DNA from 4 places in the Rhizobium sp. 42MFCr.1 genome. Region 2 is predicted to be linked to each of the others. Evidence: predicted binding sites of a transcription regulator. Region 2 holds the regulator's gene; each other region holds the start of a gene.

Region 1 (7,363 bases), on a different contig from region 2:
CCGTTCTCATTCATGCCGCCGCCGGCGGGCTTGGAAGTATTCTCGTGCGGTGGGCAAAGTATCTCGGCGCTACAGTCATCGGAACCGTGAGTTCGGAGGAGAAGGCCGATCTCGCCCGCAGCTACGGTGCGGACCATCTGGTCATCGGCCGAGACGCAGATGTCGTCGCCGCAGTGAAGCGGTTGACGGACAGCCGCGGCGTCGATGTCGCGTATGACGGCATCGGGGGCGGCATGCTGGCAAAATCCATAGCGGCCGTTCGTCCCTTCGGTGTCGTCGCCACAATCGGACAGGCCGGCGGGCCGATCCCGCCTGTCTCAGTTGATGAGCTTCGCCCCGGAAAATCGCTGACACATCCCAGCGTCATGGCTTACATCACGGACACTGCAGCCTACCTGACGGCAGCTGAAGCCGTGGTCGGAATGCTGGCTTCAGGCATAACGTCGACAATTGCCCGCGAATACCCTCTAGAGGCGGCTGCGGAAGCCCAGCAATTCCTTGAGGAAGGACGGGCGGCAGGCAGCCTGATTCTTGTCCCATAGGCGACGAAAGAGATACACAAAGCCTCGGAAATCATGTTAAGGGCCATGGCGTTATTCAGATGTGAAAGTCTTATCCATGGCCACTCCTCTCACAATCGCCGACCTCAAGAGCCTCGCCCAGCGCCGCGTCCCGAAGATGTTTTTCGACTATGCGGATTCGGGTGCCTGGACGGAGTCGACCTACCAGGCGAACGAGAGCGATTTTGCCAAGATCAAGCTGCGCCAGCGCGTCCTCGTCGACATGACGAACCGGACACTTGAAACGACCATGATCGGCCAGAAAGTGTCGATGCCAGTGGCGCTCGCCCCGACTGGCATGACTGGCATGCAGCACGCAGACGGCGAAATGCTGGCAGCCCGTGCTGCGGAAGAAGCCGGCGTTCCCTTCACGCTGTCGACGATGAGCATCTGCTCGATCGAGGATGTCGCCTCGGTTACCACCAGGCCATTCTGGTTCCAGCTCTACGTGATGCGCGACAAGGATTTCGTGCTCAACCTGATCAACCGCGCCAAGGCGGCGAAGTGCTCGGCTCTCGTATTGACCGCTGACCTGCAGATCCTCGGCCAGCGCCACAAGGACCTGCGCAACGGTCTCTCCGCCCCGCCGAAGTTCACGCCGAAGCACATCTGGCAGATGGCGACACGCCCCTTCTGGTGCCTCGACATGCTGCAGACCAAGCGCCGCAGCTTCGGCAACATCGTCGGCCACGCCAAGAATGTTTCCGATCTCTCGTCGCTCTCCTCCTGGACCGCCGAACAGTTCGACCCGCAGCTCTCCTGGGCCGACGTCGCCTGGATCAAGGAGCAGTGGGGCGGCCCGCTGATCATCAAGGGCATCTGCGACGTCGAGGACGCCAAGGCAGCAGCAGAAACAGGCGCCGACGCCATCATCGTTTCCAACCATGGTGGTCGCCAGCTCGACGGCGCCCCCTCTTCGATCAGCATGCTGGAGCCAATCGTCGATGCGGTCGGCCACAAGATCGAAGTGCATCTCGACGGCGGCATCCGCTCCGGCCAGGACGTGTTGAAGGCAGTCGCCCTCGGCGCCAAGGGCACCTATATCGGCCGCCCCTTCCTTTACGGCCTCGGCGCCATGGGTAAGGACGGCGTTACACTCGCGCTCAGCATCCTCCGCAAGGAGATGGACATCACCATGGCGCTCTGCGGCAAGCGCGACATCAACGACGTCAATTCTTCCATACTGCTCGGTCGGCAGTAAGAAAAGAAGCTACGGCATCCAACCGGTCGCGAGCGCGCCTGCCCAATCCGGGCGGGCGTTTTCATTTGCGAGGCGCGACATGGCCATGTAGTCGTAGGCGACCGTGCGGAAGGCAGGGAGCCAGCCGGTCTCGCCCTTTTCCAGGATACAATAGGACGCCAGCGGGTGGCCGGTCTCGACCTTGTGGTAATGCGGTCGATCGTCGTCATAGGCCGGGCAGCCGACGCTGCCGGGATTGACGATCAGCCTGTCATCGCTGAGGCGAACCAGTCGCGGGATATGGCTATGGCCACAGAGGATCAGCGGGAAATCCGCGCCCGTGGCCAACGCCTCGATCTCTGCAAGCGGCTTCAGGAAGACATGGCCTTCCGTAGACACGGATTCCAGCCAATAGGTGCTGTCGTTCGCAGGCGTCGCGTGGCAAAGGTAGACCTCGCTCCGATAAACGGCGCTCGTCGGCAGGCCGCGCAACCATTGCAGGTCGTCCGCCGTCAGCTGATCAAACGCTGCCGTGTCCGAAAGATGCATGGCCTCGCGCCGCTGTTCGATCAGATAGCGATCGTGATTGCCGCGGACGGTTAGCATGTCTCGCTCCCGCAGAAGCTCCGCAGTTCGCCCTGCCGTCAGCGGGCCGCTGAAACAATCGCCGAGATTGACGATCTCGGTAACGCCCTGCGCCGCGATATCGGCCAGCACCGCCTCGAGCGCCAGATGGTTGCCGTGTACATCCGCGATCGCCGCAAACCGCATCACCTAGCTACCGCGATAGGTCGAATAGCCGTAAGGCGAGATCAACAAGGGCACGTGGTAATGCGCGGTGACGTCGGCAATACCGAAGCGGATGGGCACGAGATCCAGAAAGGCCGGGTGTGGCAGAGCAATACCCTCGGCGCGCAGATAGTCTCCGGCATGAAAGACGAGTTCATAAGTCCCCGCCTTGAAGCTATCGCCGATCAGGATCGGCCCGCCGTCGACGCGGCCGTCGGAATTGGTCTTGACCGTCTTCATATGGCGACGGACCTCTCCTTCAAGGTGAAAGAGATCGATCCGCAATCCCTCGGCCGGCTTGCCGGACGCGGTATCTAGTACGTGGGTGGTCAGTCCGGTCATAGGCTCGGCTCGCTGATGATGAAGGGCCTTTCGAAGAAGTATTCTTCCAGATTGTTGCCGGGTCCCTCGCGGTCGACAACAAGGAAATCGCTTACGGCGCCAAGCGACATCAACGGGTGGTGCCAGGTATTGCGGCGATAGTTCACGCCCTGATCGCCCCGCGCCAGAAACACCCGCGGACGACCGGGCTTGCCGCCCTCGTCCTCGGAGACGACGACGAGATAGGGGCGGCCGGAGATAGGCGAAAAACTCTGGCTGCCGAACGGATGCCGCTCCATCATGTCAACTTCATAGGGAAAGTGGCGCGGCTGGCCGCGAAACAGGTTGATGATGACACGCGCGCCCTCGCCTGCCGCTTCGGCAGCGGCAAGCGCATGGAAGCGCTCGGTCGTTCCGTTGTTGATATAGCGCATCGTTACCGGATCGGCTTCGATGATATCACCGAAGGGCGCAAAGGCGGATTTGGTCAGCGGAACAATATCGAGGATTTGAGACATGTCTTTATTCGCCTTCGGCACGCCAATTGCGCACGAGGTCAAGTCTGTAGAGCAGGTCGGGAACATCGTCTTTCGCGGTCGCCCAAATCTTGTCGAGATCGATGTCGAAATAGCCATGAGCAATACGATTGCGCATGCCTCGCATCGCGCCCCAAGGGAACTCGGGGTGCTCTACCATAAACTCGGGATGGATCTTTATGAGTTGTGCAGCGATCTCCGAAGCCATCAGGAGGCTCATTCCGACCGCCCGCTGAAGGATGATATCAGCCAGAAAGTGCTCCTTACTGACATCGGTGACCATTTGATGGGCATCGGTAGCGGCTTGCCGCATGCGCTCCAGCAGGTAGGAAATTCGCTCGAGGCTCATATGGGCTTCGCTTCCGAAAGGACACGGATACGCACGGGTTCGGGAAAGTCGCCGGGCGTCAGCAGATGGATGGACGTACCCAGCATCATCTGTTCCAGTGCGTCCTGCAAGCCGCCCAGCGTCAACAATGTGCTGCCCGGCAGCGCATCCACCAGAATATCCAGATCGCTGCCCGGCCGGTCCTCGCCGCGCGCCACGGAGCCGAAGACACGTGGGTTCGCCGCGTTGAAGCGCTTCGTCACTTCGCGGATCGCCTGCCTGTTCTTCTCCAGCACTTCGGATGGCCTCATGGCGCAACTATAAGTCACGGGCGCAAAAGAGAAAAGCACCAAGGAGCTGCCTGTCTCAACGCCCCGGCAGTATCATCTCAAGGCGCAGAAACGCGATACGCTCGACCTGTGCGGTGGCTGTTTCGAACTCTTCATCGCGCGTGTTGTCGATGCGCTTTTCGAAGGCAGCCAGAATGTCATCCTTGTTCAGGCCCTTAACCGCGATGATGAAGGGAAAGCCGAACTTTTCGACATAGGCCGTGTTGAGCTCGGTGAAGCGGCCATGTTCCGCGGCGCTCAGCCGATCGAGCCCGGCGCCTGCCTGCTCTTTCTTGCTGTCTTCGGTAAGCTCACCCGCTATCGCGAGACGTCCGGCAAGATCGGGATGGGCACGCAGCACGCCGAGCCGCTCCTCCGGACTCGCCGCCCGGAAGATGGCGACGAGCGCCGTGTGGACACGATCCACCGTCAGTTCGTCGCCGACGAAACCGTCGTCATAGGCACGCTCGGCAATGAACGGCGAATGTTCAAAGACACCGCCGTAGCGTGACACGAACTCGTCCCGCGAAAGCATCAGATTGTCTCCGGCTTGTGGTGGGCATGCCAATGCTGCGCGATCTCGATTCGCCTGGGTATCCACACCTTGTCGTGCTTCAGCACATATTCGATGAAGCGTTTCAACGCTGCGGCGCGACCGGGACGACCGACGAGACGGCAATGCAGGCCAACCGACATCATCTTCGGGCTGCCGGCCTTCCCCTCTTCATACAGCGTATCGAAGGCATCCTTGAGGTAAGTGAAGAACTGATCGCCGGAATTGAAGCCTTGCGGCGTTGCAAAGCGCATGTCGTTCGTCTCGAGCGTATAGGGTATGATCAGGAACGGGTTGTCATCGACACCCTTCACCCAAAACGGCAGATCGTCGGCATAAGAGTCAGAGGAATAAAGGAAACCGCCCTCTTCCATGACGAGGCGCAGCGTGTTGTCCGAAGGCTTGCCTTGGTACATTCCGTAGGGACGTTCGCCGGTCAGTTCCGTGTGGAGGCGCACGGCTTCCTGGATATGCTTGCGCTCGACGTCTTCCTGGAAGTCCTTGTACTCAAGCCAGCGGTACCCGTGGCTGGCGATCTCCCAACCGGCTTCCTTCATGGCCGCGACCGCCTCCGGGTTGCGCGCCATAGCAAGCGTCACCCCATAAACGGTGGCCTGAACCTTGAGCTCCGTGAACATGCGCCACAAGCGCCAGAACCCGGCGCGCGAGCCATATTCGTAAATCGATTCCATATTGAGGTTTCGCTGACCCGGCCAGGACGCGGCACCTACAATTTCCGACAGAAGGTTTTCGGAGGCAGGATCGCCATCGAGAATGCAGCTTTCGCCGCCTTCTTCGTAATTGATAACGAACTGAACGGCCACGCAGGCATCGCCCGGCCACTTCGGGTCGGGCGTGTTGCGACCGTAACCGATCAGATTGCGCGGATAAGTTTCGGATACCATGAAATCACCTTCCTGAAAGTCGGCGAAACGGTAGCATCCAGAGAAGGAATGTCGAGACGGAAAGTACGCAACAGAGTTTTGCCTTTGCGGCGCAAACTCTTAGGCCAGTGTAGGAACACGATCTCGACGTGCGCTGACCTTGCCCATCGGATGCAGCGAATGCACGCTAAACGGCCCGCCATTCCCCTCTTCGACCATCAGCGCGACATTGGCGACCTTGACGGGATCGGCGAGGACTGGCTCGAAGGCGTTCCGAAGCGCCTGCTCGACCCGTGGCATGTCGCAGTGGCTGACAGGACCGGTCAGCGGCATATGAAAGCGAAACTCGTCCATCACAAAAGGGCTGCCCCAGCGATACAGATTGGCGAACTGCGCCGCCGACAGGCCACCCGGGTCCGTCCGCTCGATTTCTGCCTCGCTCAACGGCGCCCGGAATCGGTCGAACTCTTGAACGACGGCACTGGAAAGATAGTGGACATGTTCGCAAGGCCGCGACGGAACGAGACTGTAGAATACACCGAGCCTCGCCACCTCAAGCTGATGGATGTGAAACGGCGTCAGCGTTCCACAGAAGCGCATCAGATCCCGCAGAAGTTGCGCCTCCGTTACGTCAGCGGCGAGGCGGAAGGGCGCCTTCAGAACACCTTGGAAGCCATAGCGGCGCGGTAGCGCCGTATGGAAGGCAATCTCGTGAATGCTCAGGCCGCGGATCGCTGTCGGCTCGACCATCTCGCCAGAGAACACGTTTCGACCCAACCAGTTTGCAGCCACGTGCGAAAGCGGGTCGCTCGCAGCGGGTGTAAAGCAAATGGCATAGCGCATCCAATTTCCTCCGTCGAACAAACGGCACAGCCCTCCGTCGGCGCCGCGGTTGCGCTAGCAGATAGGTGATTTGCATGACAGAATAACGAAAGGCAGGAGGTGCTAATTCACGTTTAGCGTGAAGCGACGCAGATGTGATTGGCGAGCAAGAAGCTTTCCGGCAGCGCGAAGGGCGGCTGGCGGCCGGCCGCGAGGTGGATCGCTGCCGCAGCCAGACGGTGCGCCAGGCCGAAGCTGACCTTGAAGCCGCCGGTCAATGCGATCAGGCCGGCATGGTCGGGATGGACGCCGATCATCGGATCACGATCGATCGCTTTCGGCCGCAGACCGGCCCACCGCTCAACAACGGGCGCGCCTCGCAACGCCGGCACCAATTGGGCAGATGCCTCAAGCAGCGCGTCGAGCTGCTCGTCCGTCGAGAATGGTTCGTCGAAGCGATTCTCGCTGGTGCTGCCGACGGCGACATGGCCGCCCTCATGCGCAACGATATACAGCCCGTCGCGAAAGATCGTCGGCAAGGACGGGGCTATGTCGACTTTCAGCAGGGCTGCCTGGCCTTTGACGGGCTGGCCCAGCGGCTTCACAAGGCCACCGGTATACCGCTGCAGCAATGGAAAGGATTGGTGGCCGGCAGCGACAATGCACTGTCTGAAAGCAATGTCACCTGCACTGGTAATCGCAACCTTGCGCTCAAGAGCGAGATCATCGACCGAAACGTTTTCGGTAACGCGGACGCTCCGTGCGTCGCGCAGTGATGCCGCTAGGAGCGCGATGAGCGACCGCGGCGCGACTCTGGCGGCAAGCGTGTCGTGCACGAAGCCGCTTTCACCTGCCGCTGCGTCCAGCCAGTTGTCCTGGGGAGGCTTGTCGAGCACGCGCCAGTGGTAGCGCTGCTCGCCGGCGATCCAGCGATGCTTGGCATCCCGGGAATGACCGAGCGCGATCTCGCGCAAATGCGGCTTCGGCAGCGGAATGAGGCGGCCCGAGCGCCGATAGCCGGCGGAAAGACCGGTCTGCCGTTCCAACGCTGCAATCTCCGC
Region 2 (7,363 bases):
GCCGAGCGCCGGTTCCGCATCTATGGAATCGCTGCGATCTCCTTTGGCTTGATCTTCCTGGCGGTTTTGCTGACGAGCGTCGTCAGCAAGGGCTACACGGCCTTCCTGCAGACGGCGATCACGCTGCCGATCGAGTTCAGCGAGAAAACCATCGACCCGAACAACAAGCGCGCAACGGATCCGTCCGTGCTGATCGCGGCCAATTATTCGGTTCTCATCCGCGACGCGATGGTCAAGACGCTGAACCTCAATGCATCGAGCCGTCCCGAGGTGCGTGACGCGACCGCTATGATCTCCAAGGGCGCGCCGATCCAGCTGCGCGACATGGTCGTTGCCGATCCGTCGCTCATCGGCAGGACAGTCAACATCACCCTGCTTGCAGACGCCAACGTTGACTCCGCCAACAAGGGTCAGATTGACCTCAAGGTCGACGAGAAGAACCGCAAGGTGAACGACAGGCAGGTTGGCTGGATGAACCAGCTGGCGGAAACCGGTGCGCTGCACAAGAAATTCAACACCGGGCTCTTCGTCAACGGCAACTCCAGCCGTCCCGAGGCCGCCGGTCTTGGTGTCGCCCTGGTTGGCTCGCTTTATCTGATGTTGATCGTGCTCGTCCTTTCCCTGCCGATCGGCGTTGCCGCTTCGATTTACCTCGAGGAATTTGCACCGAAGAACAAGCTGACGGACCTGATCGAGGTCAACATCAACAACCTCGCGGCGGTTCCCTCCATCGTCTACGGTCTGCTCGGTCTTGCTGTTTTCATCAACTTCGCCGGCCTGCCGCGTTCAGCGTCGCTGGTTGGTGGTCTGGTACTGACCCTGATGACCTTGCCCACGATCATCATCGCGACCCGCGCAGCGCTTCGCGCCGTCCCGCCATCGATCCGCTCGGCCGCGCTCGGCCTCGGCGCCTCCAAGATGCAGATGGTCTTCCACCACGTCCTGCCGCTTGCGATGCCCGGTATCCTGACCGGCACGATTATCGGTCTGGCGCACGCGCTCGGGGAGACGGCGCCGCTGCTTTTGATCGGCATGGTCGCTTTCGTCGCGAATGCTCCGGCGACGCCCATGGAGCCTTCGACGGCCCTGCCGGTGCAGGTCTACATGTGGGCCAATGAAGCCGAGCGCGCCTTCGTCGAGCGGACCTCCGGCGCCATTATCGTCCTGCTCCTATTCCTGATCCTCATGAACCTCGGAGCCATCCTCTTGCGTCGTCGCTTTGAGCGCCGCTGGTAAACGGAGTAAACATTATGAACATGTTGACGGAAGCAGCAGTTGAGAAAGCGGTTGATCAGAAGATGAACACCATTCCCTACAAGATGATCGGCCAGGACGTCTCCGTTTACTACGGCGAGAAGCGCGCGCTGTTCGACGTGAAGCTGAACATCCGTGAAAACACGGTGACCGCCCTGATTGGCCCATCCGGTTGCGGCAAGTCCACCTTCCTGCGCAGCCTGAACCGCATGAACGACACGATCGACGGTTGCCGCGTCGCTGGCAAGATCACGCTCGATGGCGAAGATATCTACGATCCGGATATCGACGTTGTGGAGCTTCGCGCGCGTGTAGGCATGGTGTTCCAGAAGCCCAACCCGTTCCCGAAGACGATCTACGAAAACGTCGCCTACGGTCCGCGTATCCATGGGCTCGCCAAGTCGAAGGCCGACATGGACCAGATCGTCGAACACAGCCTGCAGCGCGCCGGCCTCTGGAATGAGGTGAAGGATCGCGTTCACGAAGCCGGCACCGGTCTTTCCGGTGGTCAGCAGCAGCGCCTCTGCATCGCCCGCGCCGTCGCCGTCAGCCCCGAAGTCATCCTGATGGACGAGCCATGCTCGGCACTCGATCCGATTGCAACGGCCAAGGTCGAGGAGCTCATCCACGAGCTCCGCGAGAACTACACGATTGTCATCGTGACGCACTCGATGCAGCAGGCCGCCCGTGTTTCGCAGCGCACAGCCATGTTCCACCTTGGCAACCTCGTCGAGGAGAATGACACCGACAAGATGTTCACCAACCCGGACGATCCGCGCACCCAGGACTACATCATGGGCCGCTTCGGTTGATCGGCCGTCTCGGTAGCACTTACGATATTCAAGGATGAGCCCTATGGCATCGACACATATCTTTTCTGCCTACGACGATGATTTGAAGTTCCTGTCCCGCCGTATCTCGGAAATGGGCGGCTTGGCCGAGCAGATGGTCTCGGATGCAGTACGCGCGCTCGTAAACGGCGATACGGTTCTTGCCCAGAAGGTCATCTCGGACGATGTGATCCTCGACCACGCGGAGCGCGAGATCGGCGACAAGGCGATCGTCACGATCGCCCGCCGCCAGCCGATGGCGGCCGATCTTCGCGAGATCATGGGCTCCATCCGCATCGCGGCAGACCTGGAGCGCGTCGGCGACCTGGGCAAGAACACTGCCAAGCGCGTCATTGCCGTACAGAGCGCCGGCGTGCCGCGCAAGCTCGCCCGCGGCCTCGAGCACCTGTCCGAGCTCGCCCTCGTCCAACTCAAGGAAGTCCTCGACGTCTACACGAGCCGTGCTGCCGACAAAGCAAAATCGGTCCGTGAGCGCGACGAGGAAATCGACGCGATGTACACCTCGCTGTTCCGTGAAATGCTCACCTACATGATGGAAGATCCGCGCAACATCACCAGCTGCACGCATCTTCTGTTCTGCGCCAAGAACATCGAGCGCATCGGCGACCACGCCACCAACATTGCCGAAACGATCTACTACATGGCCACCGGTGCCCAGCCGGAAGGCGAACGTCCGAAGGACGATACCGCCAACACCGTCGGCGCAGTCACTGAATAGTCATTCCGCGACCGCGCCCCCAGGAGACCGAAACGAATGATCCCTAAAGTAGCTGTCGTTGAAGACGAAGAAGCGCTGAGCGTGCTTCTCCGCTATAACCTTGAGGCCGAAGGCTTTGAGGTCGATACCATCCTGCGCGGCGACGAGGCCGAGATCCGGCTTCAGGAACGCACGCCGGACCTTCTCATCCTCGATTGGATGTTGCCGGGCGTGTCTGGCATCGAGCTCTGCCGCCGCCTGCGCATGCGGCCGGAAACCGAGCGCCTGCCGATCATCATGCTGACCGCCCGTGGCGAGGAAAGCGAACGGGTTCGCGGCCTCTCGACCGGTGCTGACGATTACGTCGTCAAGCCGTTCTCGACGCCGGAGCTTGTCGCTCGCGTCAAGGCGATGCTGCGTCGTGCCAAGCCCGAGGTGCTCTCGACGCTGCTGAAGTGCGGCGATATCGAGCTGGATCGCGAGACACACCGCGTTCACCGCAAGAGCCGCGAAGTCCGCCTCGGCCCGACCGAATTCCGCCTTCTCGAGTTCTTGATGGCATCGCCCGGCCGCGTCTTCTCGCGCTCGCAGTTGCTCGACGGCGTCTGGGGTCACGACATCTATGTCGACGAGCGTACTGTTGACGTCCATGTCGGCCGCCTGCGCAAGGCTTTGAACTTTTCCAACATGCAGGACGTCATCCGCACCGTGCGCGGTGCCGGCTATTCGATGGAAGCCTGATCCTTTCAGGCGAGAGCCTGAAAGGTCTTTCCAATACAACGAAAAACGGGCCCGCGAAGGCCCGTTTTCTTTATTCCTTATCCGGCTTCCGGGTCAGGCGACCCGGTTAGCGGCCTTGCGGCGCTCGTTGACCGGCTGGTAGGCCATGCGCTGATGATACGTGCAATACGGGGAAGAGTCCGGGGACTCGCAACCGCAGAAGTGGAAGTCGTCATTGAGCGGATCGCCGACCGGCCACTTGCAGGTGCGCTCGGTGAGTTCGGTGAGGCCAAGGCGGCGAGAAATCGGAACGATTACATTTGCGGCCGGACGGAAGCGGACTTCCTCCACCGTATCGATTTCGATCTCTTCCTTGAGCATCGTCGCGCCCTGTTGGCGGGTAACGGTGCGTGTGGTGATCCGCGAGGCGTAGTTCGTGGCGCGGGGCGCCGAAGTCGTGCGCTTGGGGGTTCTGACGGTGGTCGTCGAACCGCCGGCCTTGGCACGGCCGGGCAGACTCAAACGATGGACTTTACCAATGACGGCATTACGACTTACACCGCCAAGTTGTGCTGCGATCTGGCTGGCGCTCAGGCCTTCGGACCACAGCTTCTTCAGTTTTTCAACGCGCTCGTCTGTCCAGTTCATGCCCCTGTCTCCGCCTTATTAGCGTTGGTGTAGGCAGAATCCTTCACCGTTGCCACGGACGTATCCGAGGCAAGAAACGCTTACTCAAATTTTGGTGACTAGTTCCGCCGCATGCAGCCTAGTAATTGAGTTTTAACCTAGTGTGAGGCCGACTCCGTGACAAGAGTCGGTTGAATCTCGGGGAATCGATTTTCAAGTTTTCCCCAACTTGCTGGGCGTGAGAGTCATTTATGCAACATAGTTGTTGATAGGTCGAGCGCCTCGGGATGGCTGCTTGACGCATGCAGCGAAACCTCAGTTTTGTTGACATTGCAGTGCGAAAAGTAAATAGTGCTGCTCGCCGCCGAAAGGCGGCATTTTTAATTTTCCGGACCTGCTTTCCTTAGCCGGAGTCCGGCTGCTGATGATTGCTGATAGGAGATCGCGCCATGGCTGAAGCCGCGCTTTACGACACCTACTCTCGTGCCCCGCTGCGGTTCGAGCGAGGAGAAGGCGTGTGGCTGATCAGCGAAACGGGCGAGCGATATCTTGATTTCGGCGCGGGCGTTGCCGTCACCTCCGTTGGCCACAGCCATCCGCATGTGGTTGGCGCGCTGAAGGAGCAGGCCGACAAGGTCTGGCATCTGTCCAACATCTATGAGATCCCGGGTCAGGAAACACTGGCAAAGCGGCTGACCGATGCGACCTTCGCCGATAAGGTGTTCTTCACGAACTCCGGCGCGGAAGCCTTGGAATGCGCGATCAAGACCGCGCGCCGCTATCAGTTTTCCAAGGGCCATCCCGAGCGGTTCCATATTATCACCTTTGAAGGCGCCTTCCATGGCCGTACGCTGGCGACGATTGCCGCCGGTGGCCAGGAGAAATACCTCGAAGGCTTCGGTCCCAAGGCGCCTGGCTTCGATCAGGTGCCGTTCGGTGATCTCGATGCACTCCGCAGCGCCATCACAAATGAAACGGCCGCGATCCTCATCGAACCTATTCAGGGGGAAGGCGGCGTCCGCCCGGCGACGAACGAGTTCCTGAAGGCACTTCGCGCGATCTGCGACGAGCATGGTCTGCTGCTGATTTTCGATGAAGTGCAGACCGGCATGGGCCGCACGGGCAAGCTCTTTGCGCATGAGTGGTCAGGCGCTACCCCCGATATCATGGCGGTTGCCAAGGGCATCGGCGGCGGCTTCCCGCTCGGAGCCTGCCTTGCCACGGCAGAGGCCGCTTCCGGCATGAAGGCCGGCACGCATGGCTCCACTTATGGCGGCAATCCGCTCGCCATGGCAGTTGGCAGTGCCGTGCTCGACGTGATCCTCGCGGAGGGCTTCCTGCAGCAGGTGCGTGACGTCTCGCTGGTATTCCGCCAAGGGCTGGCCTCGCTCAAGGATCGCTATCCTGATATCATCGAGGATATCAAGGGCGAGGGGCTGCTGCTCGGCGTCAAGGCCGCCGTGCCGTCCTCCGAACTGCTGCAGGCGATCCGTGACGCCCATCTGCTCGGCGTACCCGCTGGCGACAATGTCATTCGTCTTCTGCCGCCTCTGGTCGTCACTGCTGACGAAGCCCGCGAGGGCCTTGCCCGCCTCGAACGCGCCGCCGAAAGCGTGCGCGCTGCGAAGGTCAAGAAGACGGCTTAATGAATAGTGCCTGTCGGAAGGCGGGCGTGATAGGTAACGATAATGGCTTCCCCCAAACACTTCCTCGATCTCTCCGCCGTCGCGGCATCCGACCTACGGCTCATCATGGATGACGCAATCTCGCGCAAACAGGCCTTCAAGGCCGGGCAGGGCGACAAGCCGCTATCAGGCAAGATGCTGGCGATGATCTTCGAAAAGCCCTCGACGCGCACCCGCGTGTCCTTCGACGTTGGCATGCGCCAGCTCGGGGGCGAGACGCTGTTCCTGTCGGGCACAGAAATGCAGCTTGGCCGCGCCGAGACGATCGGTGACACGGCCAAGGTGCTGTCGCGCTATGTCGACGCGATCATGATCCGCACGACTGATCATGCCCGCATGCTGGAGCTCGCCGAGCATGCAACCGTTCCTGTCATCAACGCATTGACGGATGATACGCACCCCTGCCAGATCATGGCTGATGTCATGACCTTCGAAGAGCACCGCGGCTCGATCAAGGGCAAGACGATCGCCTGGACCGGCGACGGCAACAACGTGCTGCATTCGTTGGTCGAAGGAGCCGCGCGTTTTGGCTACCGCATGAATATGGCGGTGCCCCTTGGTTCCGAGCCAAAGGATCACTATCTGAACTGGGCCCGCAATGAGGGCGCCGAAATCATGCTTTACCATGATGCAGACCGTGCGGTCGCCGGCGTCGATTGTGTGGTGACCGATACCTGGGTCTCCATGAATCAGGAACATCGGGCCCGTGGTCACAACGTATTCCAGCCTTATCAGGTCAATTCGGCTTTGATGGCGCAGGCCGACAAGGATGCATTGTTCATGCATTGCCTGCCCGCCCATCGTGGTGAGGAAGTTACGGACGAGGTGATCGACGGCCCGCAATCCGTGGTCTTCGATGAAGCGGAAAACCGTCTTCATGCGCAGAAGTCGATTCTTGCTTGGTGCCTGGGCGCGATCTGAACCATACTGGACGCCACGTTTGGCCGGAAGGCCCGGTGGCCGTGCGAGCGGATGGACACCCTTGTCTGCCGCTCTCAGACTAGGAGAAGACCATGGCAGAACCTGCAGCCACCCTCGGCGAATTCAATTTCGCCGGCGATGATCATGTCGTTCCGTTTCAGGTTGAGGGACTGGATGTGCGCGGTCGCGCCGTCCAGCTCGGGCCGATGCTGGACGCGATCCTCGAGCGCCATCGCTATCCTGCGCCCGTCGCGCGGCTTCTTGCCGAAGTCGTTGTGCTGACGGTGCTGCTCGGCACGTCGCTGAAATTTGAAGGCAAGTTCACGGTCCAGACCAAGGGCGACGGCCCGGTGGACCTGCTTGTTTGCGATTTCTCGACGCCTGAGAACGTGCGTGCCTACGCACGCTTCAACCAGGGCCTCCTCGACAGGGCCGTTGCGGCAGGGCAGATCGAGCCCGAACAGCTTCTCGGCAAGGGCATGCTGGCCTTTACGATCGATCAGGGCAAGTTTTCCCAACCCTACCAGGGTATCGTTGCGCTCGACGGTGCGACCCTTGAAGAGATTGCCGGCACCTATTTCCGCCAGTCTGAGCAGATCCCGACGCGG
Region 3 (7,363 bases), on a different contig from region 2:
GCAAACCGTCCGCTGATCAGCGATCTGAAGCTGCTGAAGTACGACACCGCTGCCGTTTACGGCAAGCGGAAGGAAACGCTGAAGCAGGTCACCGACACGTTCGGCGGCAAATAAGGGCAGGGCGATGAGGACGAACGATAGTAGCGGTGCTGCGCCGGCCGCCTGGCTGGCGATCGCGAGCTTGACCGTTGTCGTCGCCGTTCCATTCATCGCCGTTGTGCTTCAGGGCATCTTCCCCAACATCGGACAGGGCTCGTTCGCGGGCCCTTTCTCCTCGCTTGCTGCGACGCTTTTCGATAGCGCGCTGATCGACATGGCCGGGAACACCATTCTGCTCGGCAGTTGCGTGGTGCTGGCCTCGGCGCTGGTGGCGGTGCCGCTCGGCGTGTTTCGGGCACTCTACCGCATTCCGCTTGCACCGCTGTGGGATGTGCTCCTGCTCCTCCCATTCATGATCCCGCCCTACATCGCGACGCTTGGCTGGATCATGGCGCTGCAGCCGCGCGGTTATCTTCAGCAGATCGCGGGATTTAACCTCGCGCCCTTCCTCTTCTCGCTCTTCGGCATGACCATGGTCATGGCCTTCAATACCTTTCCGGTGGTCTATTTCGCCGTGTCGCGCACGGTTGAGGCTGTTGGTGCGCGTTATGCGGATGTCGGCCGCGTCTTTGGCGCGTCGCCGGCGCGCGCCTTCTTTCGGATCACGCTGCCGCTGTCGGCGCCCGGGCTCGTTGCCAGCCTGATGCTGGTCTTTGCCGCGGCGATCGAGGAATACGGTACGCCCGCTGCCCTTGGTCGTCGTGCCGGCTTCCAGGTGCTGGTCACCGGTATCGACCTGCGGATCTCGGATTGGCCGATCGATCTGCCGGGAGCGGCGATCCTGTCGATCCTGCTCGTCGTCATGTCTCTGCTGACATTCCTGCTGCAGCGATGGATCCTCGCCCGACGCTCCTATCAAACGGTGGGCGGCAAACCTGCTGCCAAGGACAAGCGACCGCTTGGGGCGATGAAGGTTCCCGTGATGATCGCCTTTGCCGTGGTTGCCTTCCTGGCAACGGGCGTGCCACTGCTATCGATCCTGCTCACGGCGCTGTCGCGGACGATTTCCGGTGGTCTGGCGCTCGACAACATCAGCGCCGAAAACTTCCTGTCGGTCTTCAACAACAGCGCCGGCGCTCTGGGGGCGCTCGCCAACAGCTTCTCGCTTGGCATCGGCACGGCCTTGATTACCGGGCTCATCGGCGTGCTGGCCGCCTATACGGTCGTCAAGACGAAGATCCGCGGACGCGTGGCGATCGACACGATGACGATCCTGCCGAATGCGCTGCCGGGCATCGTCGTTGCCGTCGGGCTGATCCTTGCTTGGAACATGCCATGGCTGCCGGCGACCCCCTACAACACGGCATTCATCCTGCTGCTCGCCTATTGCTGCATACTGCTGCCGCAGCCGGTGCGCTATACGACCGCGGCGTTCCAGCAGATCGGGGATAGCCTGGAAGCGGCGGCCCGGGTCTTCGGCGCAAGCGGGGTAACCGCCTTTCGCCGCATCCTCCTGCCGCTCGTCTTCCCGAGCCTTGCTTCGGCGATGCTATTGGTCTTTGCGCTCGCCTCGCGCGAACTGGTGGCCTCGGTTGTCGTGGCGCCTGTCGGCATGCAGACGATCGCCACCTTCATCTGGCGCCAGTTCGAACAGGGATCGATCGGGCTCGGCATGGCGATGGCCTTCATCGCTATCCTCATCACGTCGCTCTTGCCGCTTCTGCTGCTGACGCTGCTTCGCCGCAGTGGTTTGGTGGCGGAATAGCGCCTCACCGGCGACGCCTCGTAGCAAAACTGTCGCTGAAGTTTCGAAAAACCGTCATGCCGCCTTCAAACGCATGACATGACAGCCGCCATAGGTTCGGCCCTCCCGTTAGCCGGATAGACCTTGGCATGACATTGACTGAAACAACCCGCCGACGCTTCCTCTCATCCATGGGCGCCGTTGGCGGATTTGCACTGGCGGGGCTGGCGATGCCCTACTACGCGCGCGGCTCGTCAAGTCGCCCGGTCTTTACAGCAGGCGTGCAATCCGGCGATGTCGATGCGAATTCGGGTATGGTCTGGGCGCAGGTGAACCGGCCGGCACGACTGCATGTCGAGTATTCGACGAGCGACCGGTTCGCCAACGCGGTGCGCGTCGCGCCCATAGACGTGACACCGGGCACCAATCTTGCGGGAAAGCTGCTGCTCCAGAATCTCCCTGATGATCAAGAGATCTTCTATCGCTTTCGTGCGGCCGACCTGCAGGACCTCAACGACCTGTCGGAACCCATCCATGGACAGTTTCGCACGGCGCCGGCGGGCAAGCGCAGCATCCGCTTCGCGTGGTCTGGGGATACGGCCGGCCAGGGCTGGGGCATCGACGAGGAGGGGATGCGCACCTATTCGACGATCGCCTACCATCGCCCGGATTTCATGATCCATTCGGGCGACACTATTTACGCCGACAATCCGATCACGGACGAGGTCAGGCTGCGAGATGGCGGCGTTTGGAAAAACCGCGTCGTCACCGAGGCAAAGCGCGACATCGCGCAGACGCTCGACCAGTTTCGCGGCCAGTGGACCTATAATCTGCTCGACGAGCACGTGAAGGCGTTCAATGCGGTCTGCCCTGTCTTCTACCAATGGGACGATCACGAGGTGCTGAACAACTGGTCGCCCTCGACCGACCTCCGTGATGATGATCGCTACAAGGAAAAATCGATCGCCACGGTTGCTGCCCGCGCAAGCCGTGCCTTCCACGAGATGACGCCGATCCGTTACGTGGCCGATGAGCCCGGTCGGATCTACCGCAAGGTGTCTTACGGTCCGCTGCTCGATGTCTTCTTCATCGACCTGCGCTCCTATCGCGGCCCGAACAGTCATGGGCTCGATGCCGAGTCGACGCCGGAGTCGCGGCTTTTGGGCGAGCGCCAGCTGGCGTGGCTGAAGCGGGAACTGGTGCGCTCGACCGCGACCTGGAAGGTGATCGCCTGCGATCTGCCGATCGGGCTGGTGATCTGGGACGATTACGGCCACCGGACGGGCAGCGAGTCGATCTCCAACGGCGACAATGGCGCCCCGCTTGGCCGCGAGCTGGAGTTCGCCGATCTGCTGCGCTTCATCCGCGATGCCGGCATAGCGAACATGATCTGGCTGACAGCCGACGTGCACTACACGGCTGTACACTATTGCGATCCCGGTAAGGCCAAGTTCCGCGAGTTCCTGCCATTCTGGGAGTTCGTTGCGGGTCCGCTGCATTCCGGAACCTATGGGCCGCAGGAACTCGACATGACTTTCGGACCGGAGGTGAAGTTCATGAAAGCCGCACCCGGCGGTGCGGAGCAGAACCTGCCGCCGTCGGCAGGCATGCAGTTCTTCGGGCTTGTCGACATCGACGGGCAGACCGAGCAACTGACCGTGAGGCTGATGGATCGGAACGATACCGAGCTGTGGCGGACGACGCTCGATCCGCAGATATCGAGTTGACGTCCATGCATGGCAGGCAATCCGGCCTCCCCCCTTTCGCAAACGCGAAAAACACTGTATGAGCCGCCCAAATGAAATTGGCGCCTTCTCCCAGCGCGGCGCCCCAGCTTCAGAGATATAGACATATGGCACTTCGCAACATCGCGATTATCGCGCACGTTGACCATGGCAAGACGACACTGGTTGACGAACTCCTGAAACAGTCCGGCTCGTTCCGCGAGAACCAGCGCGTTGCAGAACGCGTCATGGACTCGAACGACCTGGAAAAGGAACGCGGCATCACGATCCTTGCCAAGGCGACATCGGTCGAGTGGAAGGGCGTTCGCATCAACATCGTCGACACCCCCGGCCACGCCGACTTTGGTGGTGAAGTCGAGCGTATTCTCTCGATGGTGGACGGCGCGATCGTTCTGGTCGACTCCTCCGAAGGCCCGATGCCGCAGACCAAGTTCGTCGTCTCCAAGGCGCTGAAGGTCGGCCTCCGTCCGATCGTTGCGATCAACAAGATCGACCGTCCCGATGGCCGCCATGAAGAAGTCATCAACGAAGTATTCGACCTCTTCGCCAGCCTCGACGCGACCGACGAACAGCTCGACTTCCCGATCCTCTACGGTTCGGGTCGCGATGGCTGGATGAACGTCAATCCTGAAGGCCCGAAGGACCAGGGTCTGGCACCGCTGCTCGACCTCGTGCTCAACCACGTTCCGGAGCCGACGGTTGCCGAAGGCCCGTTCACGATGATCGGCACGATCCTCGAAGCCAACCCCTTCCTCGGCCGCATCATCACCGGCCGCATCAATTCCGGCTCGATCAAGCCGAACCAGGCTGTCAAGGTTCTCGGCCAGGATGGCAAGCTGATCGAATCCGGTCGTATCTCCAAGATCCTCGCCTTCCGCGGCATCGAGCGCACCTCGATCGATGAAGCGCATGCAGGCGACATCGTCGCGATCGCCGGCCTCTCCAAGGGCACGGTTGCCGACACCTTCTGTGATCCCGCGATCACCGAGGCGCTGACCGCGCAGCCGATCGATCCGCCGACCGTCACCATGTCCTTCATCGTCAACGACAGCCCGCTCGCCGGCACCGAAGGTGACAAGGTCACCTCGCGCGTCATCCGCGACCGCCTGTTCAAGGAAGCAGAAGGCAACGTCGCGCTGAAGATCGAAGAAGCCGAAGGCAAGGATTCGTTCTACGTCTCCGGCCGCGGCGAATTGCAGCTCGCCGTTCTGATCGAAACCATGCGCCGCGAAGGCTTCGAGCTCGCCGTGTCGCGTCCGCGCGTCGTCATGCACCGCGACGAGAACGACCAGCTGATGGAGCCGATCGAGGAAGTCGTCATCGACGTCGATGAAGAGCATTCCGGCGTCGTCGTGCAGAAGATGTCCGAGCGCAAGGCTGAAATGACCGAGCTGCGTCCTTCGGGCGGCAACCGCGTTCGCCTGGTCTTCAACGCGCCGACCCGCGGCCTGATCGGCTACCAGTCGGAACTCCTGACGGATACGCGCGGCACTGCCGTGATGAACCGCCTGTTCAAGGACTACCAGCCTTACAAGGGTGAAATCGGCGGCCGCACGAACGGCGTTCTCCTGGCCAACGCTCCGGGCGAAGCCGTTGCATACGCCATGTTCAACCTGGAAGATCGCGGCCCGATGATGATCGAGCCCGGCGAAAAGGTCTACATGGGCATGATCATCGGTATCCACTCGCGCGATAACGACCTCGAGGTCAACGTCCTCAAGGGCAAGCAGCTGACCAACATCCGCGCCGCCGGCAAGGACGAAGCCGTCAAGCTGACGCCGCCGATCCGCATGACGCTCGACCGCGCTCTCTCCTGGATCCAGGACGACGAGCTGATGGAAGTGACGCCGAAGTCGATCCGCCTGCGCAAGATGTATCTCGACGCCAACGACCGCAAGCGCTTCGCCAAGGCGAAGTCCGCCTAAGCGACTGAAGTCTTTCAGCCTTCAACCCCGGCCATTGCGCCGGGGTTTTTTATTTGTGCAGTCTGCCGAATCTCGCTTGTCGCAATAGTTAAAAAAGCGTTAAATTTCAGCTGTCGTCCACATGTTTAGCCTGTGGGCAAACAACCTGAATGCGCCGGGCGCATATGGTTAATTGCCGACAATGGGACCAGAGTACGCGTTATGAAGACGTTGTCGATCGATGTTCGGCGGGCCGAACCGCACGATTCCCGAGCCATATCGGAAGTGCATCGGCTTGCGTGGCAGCACACCTATGCGGGGATCATTCCGCATCGTGCGTTGCGGCAGATGATCGAGCGTCGCGGCGAGAACTGGTGGCGCAAGGCCACCCGCGGGCCGGCAACGCTTCTCGTTCTCGACGTGGCCGGCACTGTCGCAGGCTACGCAACGCTCGGCCTCAATCGCGCCCGCGCCCTGCCCCAAGAGGGCGAGATCTACGAACTCTATCTTCGGCCGGAGTACCAGGGCATTGGCCTCGGCCACATGCTGTTCGGCGAAGCACGGCGGCTCCTGAAGTCGCTTGGCTGCAACGGATTGGTCGTCTGGTGCCTCGAGGAGAATGAGACCGGCGCGCAGTTCTATCGCAGCCATGGCGGCGTCGACTATTGCGAGGGCATGGAAACGTTCGACCAGAAGCGGCTAAAGAAAATTGGCTTCATTTGGGGTTGAGGCTCTTCCTTGCCCTATCGCTTTTTCCAGCGAAATTGACAGTTGCTGTCGTCACGAAAACTTGCAAATCTTGAACATAAACGACTACGAGCGGCTCACGAAGGGTGCCGATGCCCGAGCGATCGGGTCGATCGACACCATGTCCGACGCCTTGTTCGCCGACATGGAGCGCGCGGTCGAACAATATGCTGAGGACGACGAGGTCGGGCGATGAGTGTTTACGACGACATCCAGACCGCAGCCGTCTTCGCTATCCTTTATGTGGACGGCCCCCTGCTCGCAAGATATTCTGAGACGGATTTGATCCGATCGCTTGCGCCCATATGTCCGGCCTTTTGTTGTGCTCGCACATGAGCGCTGGCCAAGATGGTTTCCGCAGCGTGAGTTCCAAACATCTCTACGACCTTGCAGAAGGCCAAAGGATAGGACGGAGTGTCTCACGTCTTGGATCGATCGATCACACCATCTAATCTCCTATCTTGCAAGTTCGGTTGTCAGCAACCCAACGTGAATCTTAAGTTAGAACTTTCCGTATCGTGCTGATTTTCATGTGGCGCCAACCATCAGGGCTGACGCATATTTTGCGTTGTAACTTTCCCCGGTCACCATGAGCTTCCAGGCGATACGCGCCATCTTGTTGGCGAGGGCGACGGCTGCCAGCTTCGACGGCTTGCGGTTGAGCAATTCGGCCAGCCACGGAGAAGTCTTGCCGTGTCGGCGAGCATGCTGAATGACAGTCGTCGCCCCGGCCACCAGCACCGCTCTCAATGCCTCATCGCCTGCCTTCGTGATGCGTCCGAGTCGCAGCTTGCCGCCGGTCGAGTGATCCTTTGGCGTCAGCCCAATCCACGCCGCGAATTGGCGGCCGGATCGGAAGAGTTCTGGCGCCGGTGTCTTCATGATCAGAAGCGCTGCGCCGATCGGACCAATGCCAGGAATAGTATTGAGACATTTGCAGCGTTCGTCAGCTCGCTGCCACGCCATGAGCCTGGCATCCACATCCGTAATCTTTTCTTGCAACTGGGCGTATTCCTCCGCCTGGCTCGCGAACAATGCCCGTGCCAGCTCCGGCACGGTCTCGTCGGACTGTGTTCGTTCAAGCAGCAAGGGAATATGCGCCAGTCCCTTGGCGACGGAAATGCCGAATTCAGCGGCGTAACCTCGGATTGCATTAGCGAGTTGGGTGCGATTGCGGATCAAGC
Region 4 (7,363 bases), on a different contig from region 2:
CTCTCAAAGTGCCGACAGCAGCACCTGTGGACAGGACCAGAGTGTTACTGGGTCCCGGTGTAACCGCCGCGATAAACGCAAACAGCAAAAACGCTAGTGTCTGCCCTGTATCCATCATACTCTCCTCGTCATTTCGAAAACGGGAGAACATTTACGACTGGCGTGCCTGCTCGTATTGTACGTCTGTGCGCATGGCGTTTTCCTGGGAGCGCGAAATCTGGGCCCCCCAGGAAACGCTACCGCAACCCGCAGGAGGTCGCGGCTCCGATATCAGATCGTGAAAACTTCGCTCCGCAGAATGTCCCAGCTGTCCTTGTCGGGCGCAATCAGCAAGCCACCACTGGTGTGATGCGGAAGGTAAGGCGAACCGTCAAAACGGGCCGCATGCGCGCCAGCCTCGATGCTGATCAGGGTGCCCGCGAGATGGTCCCAGGGCATGAGCTTATTATACATCAGATAGTGGACGTGACCGCCCGCAAAGGCGCGGTACTCATGGGCAGCACAGCGATAGTTGGCAAGGAACCGAACCTTGGCCAGATTGGCAAGGATCTCGCTGCGCTTCGGCTTCGGCAGGAAGCCCGTCGATGCCATGCCGACCATCTCCTCCAGCGCGACGGGCGCTGCAACGGCGAGCCGCTCCGCCTCCCCGCCAGGACGCCGAAGCCACGCGCCACCGCCCTTCTCCGCCATTACCCAGTCATCGCCCATCGGGTCGTAGATGATGCCGGCAACCGTTTCGCCCTTGGACACGACGGACGCCATCACGCCGAAGGCCGGAATGCCGGATGCGAAATTGAAGGTCCCATCGACGGGATCGACCACGATGGCAAGGTCCGCTCCCTCGAGCTTGCCGAGCAGATCAGGATCCGCCGCGACCGACTCCTCTCCGATGAACACGGCATCCGGCCAGAGTGCAGCGGCTTCAGCCTTAATCATCCGCTCCGCCTGCAGGTCCGCCTCCGTCACCAGATCGGTCGCTTCGCTCTTGGCGCGCACGTCATCGCTTCCAAGTCGACGGAAGCGCGGCAATATCTCTGCCTTCGCCGCCCGCCTCAGGAGATCGGCAAGCGTCGTTACATCTATCGTGGAACTCATGGACTTTCCTTCTTTGCCGTGGGCGCCGACTATTCACTCTTCGGCGCGGTCTCTCCGGCCATCAGGCCAGCGAAATCGAAAAGCTTGGGATCGAGCAGATGCGACGGGTTCACATGCGCAAGCGCTCTCAGCATCGTATCCTTGCGGCCCGGCATACGCCGCTCGATATCGGCGAGCATGTCCTTCATCGCATTGCGCTGCAGCCCGTCCTGGGAGCCGCAAAGATCGCATGGAATAATCGGGAACTGCATGGCAGCCGCGAACTTCGCCATGTCGTCTTCCGCGCAATAGGCGAGCGGGCGCAGCACCACGAGGTTGCCCTCGTCATTGAGCAATTTGGCCGGCATCGAAGCGAGCCGCCCGCCATGGAAAAAGTTCATAAAGAAGGTTTCGAGAATATCCTCGCGGTGGTGGCCGAGCACCAATGCGTCACAGCCCTCCTCCTTGGCAATCCGATAAAGATTGCCGCGACGCAGGCGCGAACAGAGCGAGCAATAGGTCGCTCCTTCAGGAACCTTCTCCTTCACGATGGAGTACGTGTCGCGATACTCGATGCGGTGCTTGACGCCGACCTTGGTGAGATATTCAGGCAGGATATGCTTTGGGAAGTTCGGCTGGCCCTGGTCGAGATTGCAGGCGATCAGTTCCACCGGCAGAAGACCGCGCCACTGCAGGTCGAGAAGAAGGGCGAGCAATCCATAAGAGTCCTTGCCGCCGGAGAGACCGATCAGCCAACGCGTCTGCCCCTTCAGCATTGCAAAATCGTCGAATGCCTGTCTGACGTTCCGCAACAGCCGCTTGCGCAGCTTGTTGAACGACACCGAACCAGGAGCTTCGGCAAAGAGCGCGTGCGCGATCGCCCCATCCGCGTTCGGCGTTTCCAGCTCATCGGCAATGTTGGCTGCGATGTTCATTTTCTCGTCCAATCAGACTCTGCCTCCGCCTTAGCAGAAAGCGTCACGACAACCCAGCATCAATCGCCGAAAACAGACCAGCCAGTGCGGGCCGCCAGCATTTCGAGCGCGACAGCACCGAGCTGCGAGTTGCCGACCTCGTTGAGCCCCGGCGACCACACCGCAATCGAGGCAATGCCGGGCGCCACTGCAAAAATACCACCGCCGACACCACTCTTGCCGGGGAGACCGACGTGATAGGCAAAGTCGCCGGAACCGTCATAGTGGCCGCATGTCAGCATCAGCGCGTTGATACGTCGCGCCCGCTTCGGCGACACAACGGAGTGGCCAGTCATCGGATTGCTGCCGCGTGCGGCCAGAAACAGCCCGGCCTTCGCCAGCTGCTCGCAGGTCATCGACAGGGCGCACTGGTGAAAATAGACGCCAAGCACGTGTTCGACTGGGTGATCGAGGTTGCGATAGGCCCGCATGAAGTTTGCGAGCGCGAAATTGCGGTAGCCCGTCTGTGTCTCGGACCTTGCAACGCGATCATCGATGGTGACCGACTCGTCATCGGCGAGGTAGCGGACGAAGCGCAGCAACTCACCAATAGCCTCGCGTGGCGCATGGCCGGCCATGACAACATCGGTCACGGCAATTGCCCCCGCGTTGATGAAGGGATTGCGTGGAATGCCCTGCTCGTGCTCGAGCTGGACGATCGAGTTGAACGCCGAGCCCGAAGGCTCGCGGCCGACCCGCTTCCACAGTCCCTCGCCGACCTTGCCGAGTGCAAGCGTCAGCATGAAAACCTTCGAGATGCTCTGGATGGAGAACGGGACATCGGCATTGCCGACGCTGTAGACCTTGCCATCCACGGTGACGACCGCTAGGCCGAACTGGTTTGGGTCGACCTTGGCGAGTTCCGGAATGTAGTCCGCAACCTTGCCCTCGCCGATACGGGGGGTCAGCTCCTTGTGGATGCTATCGAGAACTGCCTGCAAGTCCGTCATCGTATCTCCCCAGATAACAAAAAAGCCGCCCCAGGAGGCGGCTTTTCCGTATGCGAAAACGCCTCGCGATTAACGCGAATAGAATTCGACCACCAGATGCGGCTCCATGACGACCGGATACGGTACGTCGCCGAGCGCCGGAACACGAGCGAAGGTAGCAACCATCTTGTTATGGTCAGCTTCGATGTAGTCCGGAACGTCGCGTTCAGCCAAGCCAACAGATTCCAGAACGGAAACGAGCTGCTTCGACTTCTGACGAATTTCGATGACGTCGCCAGCCTTGCAACGGTAAGAACCGATGTTTACGCGGACGCCGTTCACGGTCACGTGGCCGTGGTTGACGAACTGGCGAGCAGCGAAAACGGTCGGAACGAACTTGGCGCGATAAACGATCGCGTCAAGACGAGACTCCAGAAGACCGATCAGGTTTTCCGAGGTATCGCCCTTGCGGCGGTCGGCTTCAGCGAAGATCGCGCGGAACTGCTTCTCGCGCAGGTCACCGTAGTAACCCTTCAGCTTCTGCTTGGCGCGCAGCTGCACACCGAAGTCAGAGAGCTTGCCCTTGCGGCGCTGACCGTGCTGGCCCGGGCCGTATTCGCGGCGGTTCACCGGGGACTTAGGACGGCCCCAGATGTTTTCGCCCATACGGCGGTCAATCTTGTACTTGGACGATTCGCGCTTGCTCATCGTATTTCCTTTCAGAAAGTTAGAACGGTCTGTTGCCAAACCGCGTGAAGGAAACACGCCCTCCTTTGATCTTCTTTCGAGGATCCGACAGGATCATCCCATTACGCGAACAGGACAAATCCACGGGACATGTCAAATGAAACACCGGACATCTCTGCCCGGTGCTGGGGCGGTCTTTAGGGCGAAGTCGCTGGAATGTCAATCACAATTCCACGTTTTCGCCCGTGGCATTCGCCGACGCGGCCTACTTCGCGCTGGCCGTCTCGGTCTTTAGGCCGAGCGCGTCGCTGATCGTATAGAACAGATCCGTCTGGTCCGTCAGGCCAGTGACATTGGCAGCGCGCGGCCCGTAAGCAGCAATGCGAAGCTGCGAGCCGGTATGGCCCTGGTCATCCGCATCGTCGGAGTTGCCGTAGCTCACGGCCATCACGGCGCCGTCCTTCGTCATCAACGCTTCCGTCAAGCCCGGAGCCTTGGCGTCGGCATCGATTATCTGGCTTGCGTGCGCATGATCGGCGGTGATGATGACGAGCGTGTCGCCGGCTTCTTGCGCAAACTTCAACGCTTCCTGAACGGCTTCATCGAGATCAACCGTTTCGCCGATCTGGCCGCACGGGTTGGCGGCATGATCCTGCTTGTCGATCGACGCTCCCTCGATCTGCAGGAAGAAGCCCTTCTCGTTCGTCCTGAGCAGTTCGATCGCCTTGGCCGTCATCTGTGCCAACGTCGGGGTTGCCGACGTGCGCTTCTCGTTGGGCTTGCAGACGACCGGCTCCTTCTCGACATTGCCGTAATGGCTGGCCTTCGGGCCTTCCCAGCGAACCGGCATATTGCCCTCGGCAAACAGGCCGAGTACCGGCGCACTGTCGTTCGCCTGCTTAACGGCCTGGAGCTCGTCAAGGTTCGAGACGATCTTGTAGCCTCGTTCCTCCGCCTGCTGGCGAAGCGTCTTGTCCTTCCATTCGCCGGCCTTGGCGGTCTCGCCGAAGCTCTTTGCGCCCCCGCCGAGTGTCACGTCGGGGCGCGTATCCAGCAACTGCTCGCTGATCGAACCTTTGCCGCCGTTTTCAAGCGCGTTCGTCGGGCACTTCTCTGTGGTGGATGCCGGGCTGTAGCACTTACGCTGGGTCACGTGCGCGATCTGCACGGCTGGCGTTGCATCCTGCAGTTCGGCTGTCGAGACATTGCCTGTGCCAAGACCGGCAGCCTTTGCCTTTTCGATCAGCGTTTCGTGGCTCTTCTCATGAATGTCGACGCCGATCGCGCCGTTATAGGACTTCACGCCCGTCGCCCAAGCGGTGCCCGAGGCAGCAGAGTCGGTCACATAGGTCGGCTTGCCCGTCTTCTTTTCGAGCGAATAATGCGTGTATTGCCCGGTGACCGGAAGCGCATCGATGCCCTTGAAATACTGGCCCGCGCCGACCGCATAGTTGCGTGCGATGGTGATCTCGGAGTCGCCCATGCCGTCGCCGATCAGGAGGATGACGTTCTTCGGGCGGGTATCGATGAGCGCGGCGCGATAAGCCTCGGTGATGTCGCCGGAAAGGCGGCGTGCGCCACCGGGAGCGCTGAGATCGGCGCTTGCCGCACGTTCCAGAAGCTTGTTCGCCGCATCATCTGCATAGCCAGGCTGAACGGCAACGGTTGCAAGCAGGCCGCCGACGACAAGGCGCAGCAGCTGGTGACGAACGTTGTTTCTCATGACCGAGATCTCCTTTTGATAATCCGCATCGACCGCACGGGTCGCGCGCCTTATCCACCACCCGAATGAAGCTCTTGTGACAAAAGCAACTGCTTCGTGTGACATTAGGGATCGAGTATAAACCGGGTACATTGTCCGCGCGCTATTTGCCGTCAATTCGGCCGTCATTCCGCTGCGGAGCGCACCTCATCCACATCAGGCGCATTGGCATCGCCGGGAGCCGTCTGGCAACTCATGTCGGGGAAAGCGACGATGCGCTTGCCGGCGAAGTCCGTGTGCACGACCACAGTCCCCTGCTCCTCGAAATAGCCAAGTAGACGTCTCGCACGCCGGGCCGAGTGGGTGCCGTAAGCGCGCGCAATCCGCGCATCCGAGGGGCATGGTTCGCCACAAATTGCCGCTTTTGCCAACATCAGGAAAACACCCTGAAGATCGTCGGTGACGCCAGAAGAGAGCGACAACGCCATTCCCCAGGCCTCGGTTTCTGCGGTCGCCGCACCTACGCCGGAACGCGAAATCGCCACGCGGCGTCGGAACTCCGACAAAGACATCGGAGCGCCTGGAACCCGGCGCATGCGAAGTCGCACCAGGAACTCCTGGTAAAGCACGGAATCCGTTCGGAATCCGGAGCTCGGATCGTCCAGTATTTCGTTGAGCACCGCCGTCAGCCGCTCCTCCCGTTCCTCGACCGACAGCTCGGGCTGAGGCGCACGCGTCTCCGAAACCGGAGCCGAGGCAGCAGGAGCTGATCGCGACAACTCCGCGAGAATATCGGTGGTCGGCCGTGGTGCGGGCGCGGCGCGCCGAACGATCGGCCGCTGAAATTCTTCCGGATCCGGGGTGAAGATCAGGTCTTCGACGTCCTGCGGTGCGTCCGGCAGCGGCATGAGCTTGGGGCTCGACGAACGCGCCGAGGTCTCGACATTACCGATCTGGATCGGCAGCGGGCGGCGGGACAAGGCCGGCCCAAGCGCAACGAAATTGCCACGCTTCAGGTCGCGGAACATTTCCGCCTGCCTGCGATCCATCCCGAGCAGATCGGCAGCACGCGCCATGTCGATGTCGAGGAAGGTGCGCCCCATCAGAAAGTTCGAGGCTTCCGCGGCCACGTTCTTGGCAAGCTTTGCTAGGCGCTGCGTCGCGATCACGCCGGCAAGACCGCGCTTGCGGCCGCGGCACATCAGGTTCGTCATGGCGCCAAGCGACATCTTGCGGGCATCTTCCGAGACGTCGCCGCCGACCGAAGGCGCAAACATCTGCGCCTCGTCGACCACGACGAGAACCGGATACCAGTATTCGCGGTCGGCATCGAACATGCCGTTGAGGAAAGCGGCTGCGGCGCGCATCTGCTGCTCGATATCGAGACCCTCGAGGCTCAGAACGCAGGAGACGCGATGCTGGCGGATACGATTGGCAATACCGGCCAATTCGGCCTCGGTGCGCTCGCCGTCGACGACGACGTGGCCGAACTTGTCCGACAGTGTGACGAAATCACCTTCGGGATCAATGATGACCTGCTGCACCCACTGCGCTGATTGCTCCAGCAGACGGCGGAGCAGATGCGACTTGCCGGAGCCGGAATTGCCCTGCACCAGAAGACGGGTAGCCAGAAGCTCTTCGATATCGAGCGTGGCCGGATTGCCTCCCGACGCCGATCCCATATCGATACCAACCTGCAATGTTACATTCCTCTTTCAATCAAACACGGCGTCCTAGCAGGTTTGGCCGTGTCTTTGGCAACACGCCCGCGCAAACCCACAGAAGAAAAACGTCAGAAACTTGCCTTCAACATTCGCGTAAAGGCCAGGCTGACCGCGAGAGGTACCAGCAAGACCGCCAATCCGACCCGTAGCCCTGATACCTCCGCGATAAAACCGATCAGAGGCGGTCCAATCAGAAAGCCGGTCAGTGCCATGAAGGATAGGATCGCGACATTGGCGGCCGCCGGTCGATCCCTGAGGCTTGCCGCCGCGGTA

Evidence for each region. The regulator PhoB, encoded in region 2, activates phosphate uptake and scavenging genes when phosphate is short. The targets are predictions, from matches to a motif close to TGTCATNNANCTGTCAT.
Region 1: a site for PhoB is predicted at 6,398-6,414, ahead of C934_RS0115210 (DUF1045 domain-containing protein). Genes of this name have one in related genera too.
Region 3: a site for PhoB is predicted at 1,857-1,873, ahead of C934_RS0105915 (alkaline phosphatase D family protein). Genes of this name have one in related genera too.
Region 4: a site for PhoB is predicted at 5,453-5,469, ahead of phoA (alkaline phosphatase). Genes of this name have one in related genera too.

Annotation. Positions count from the first base shown of each region.
Region 1 covers NZ_KB897831.1:26,119-33,481, reverse strand. The annotation lists gene C934_RS0115255 (quinone oxidoreductase family protein) at 1-542, shown strand, start outside; gene C934_RS0115250 (alpha-hydroxy acid oxidase) at 619-1,761, shown strand; gene C934_RS0115245 (metallophosphoesterase family protein) at 1,771-2,511, opposite strand; gene uraH (hydroxyisourate hydrolase) at 2,515-2,871, opposite strand; gene C934_RS0115235 (ureidoglycolate lyase) at 2,868-3,368, opposite strand; gene C934_RS0115230 (HepT-like ribonuclease domain-containing protein) at 3,373-3,735, opposite strand; gene C934_RS0115225 (nucleotidyltransferase family protein) at 3,732-4,025, opposite strand; gene uraD (2-oxo-4-hydroxy-4-carboxy-5-ureidoimidazoline decarboxylase) at 4,081-4,578, opposite strand; gene puuE (allantoinase PuuE) at 4,578-5,501, opposite strand; gene C934_RS0115210 (DUF1045 domain-containing protein) at 5,601-6,323, opposite strand; gene C934_RS0115205 (NAD(P)/FAD-dependent oxidoreductase) at 6,437-7,363, opposite strand, start outside.
Region 2 covers NZ_KB897832.1:4,291-11,653, reverse strand. The annotation lists gene pstA (phosphate ABC transporter permease PstA) at 1-1,236, shown strand, start outside; gene pstB (phosphate ABC transporter ATP-binding protein PstB) at 1,251-2,066, shown strand; gene phoU (phosphate signaling complex protein PhoU) at 2,110-2,823, shown strand; gene phoB (phosphate regulon transcriptional regulator PhoB) at 2,860-3,543, shown strand; gene C934_RS0115790 (GcrA family cell cycle regulator) at 3,637-4,170, opposite strand; gene C934_RS0115785 (aspartate aminotransferase family protein) at 4,599-5,795, shown strand; gene argF (ornithine carbamoyltransferase) at 5,838-6,755, shown strand; gene C934_RS0115775 (Hsp33 family molecular chaperone) at 6,848-7,363, shown strand, end outside.
Region 3 covers NZ_KB897821.1:75,498-82,860, reverse strand. The annotation lists gene C934_RS0105925 (ABC transporter substrate-binding protein) at 1-114, shown strand, start outside; gene C934_RS0105920 (ABC transporter permease) at 125-1,804, shown strand; gene C934_RS0105915 (alkaline phosphatase D family protein) at 1,933-3,510, shown strand; gene typA (translational GTPase TypA) at 3,636-5,453, shown strand; gene C934_RS0105905 (GNAT family N-acetyltransferase) at 5,655-6,161, shown strand; gene C934_RS33525 (hypothetical protein) at 6,232-6,375, shown strand; gene C934_RS0105895 (IS110 family transposase) at 6,708-7,363, opposite strand, start outside.
Region 4 covers NZ_KB897818.1:217,741-225,103, reverse strand. The annotation lists gene C934_RS0101110 (LysE family translocator) at 1-151, opposite strand, end outside; gene C934_RS0101105 (inositol monophosphatase family protein) at 271-1,095, opposite strand; gene ttcA (tRNA 2-thiocytidine(32) synthetase TtcA) at 1,125-2,009, opposite strand; gene C934_RS0101095 (glutaminase) at 2,069-2,998, opposite strand; gene rpsD (30S ribosomal protein S4) at 3,068-3,685, opposite strand; gene phoA (alkaline phosphatase) at 3,930-5,387, opposite strand; gene C934_RS0101080 (ATP-binding protein) at 5,552-7,066, opposite strand; gene C934_RS0101075 (MFS transporter) at 7,159-7,363, opposite strand, start outside.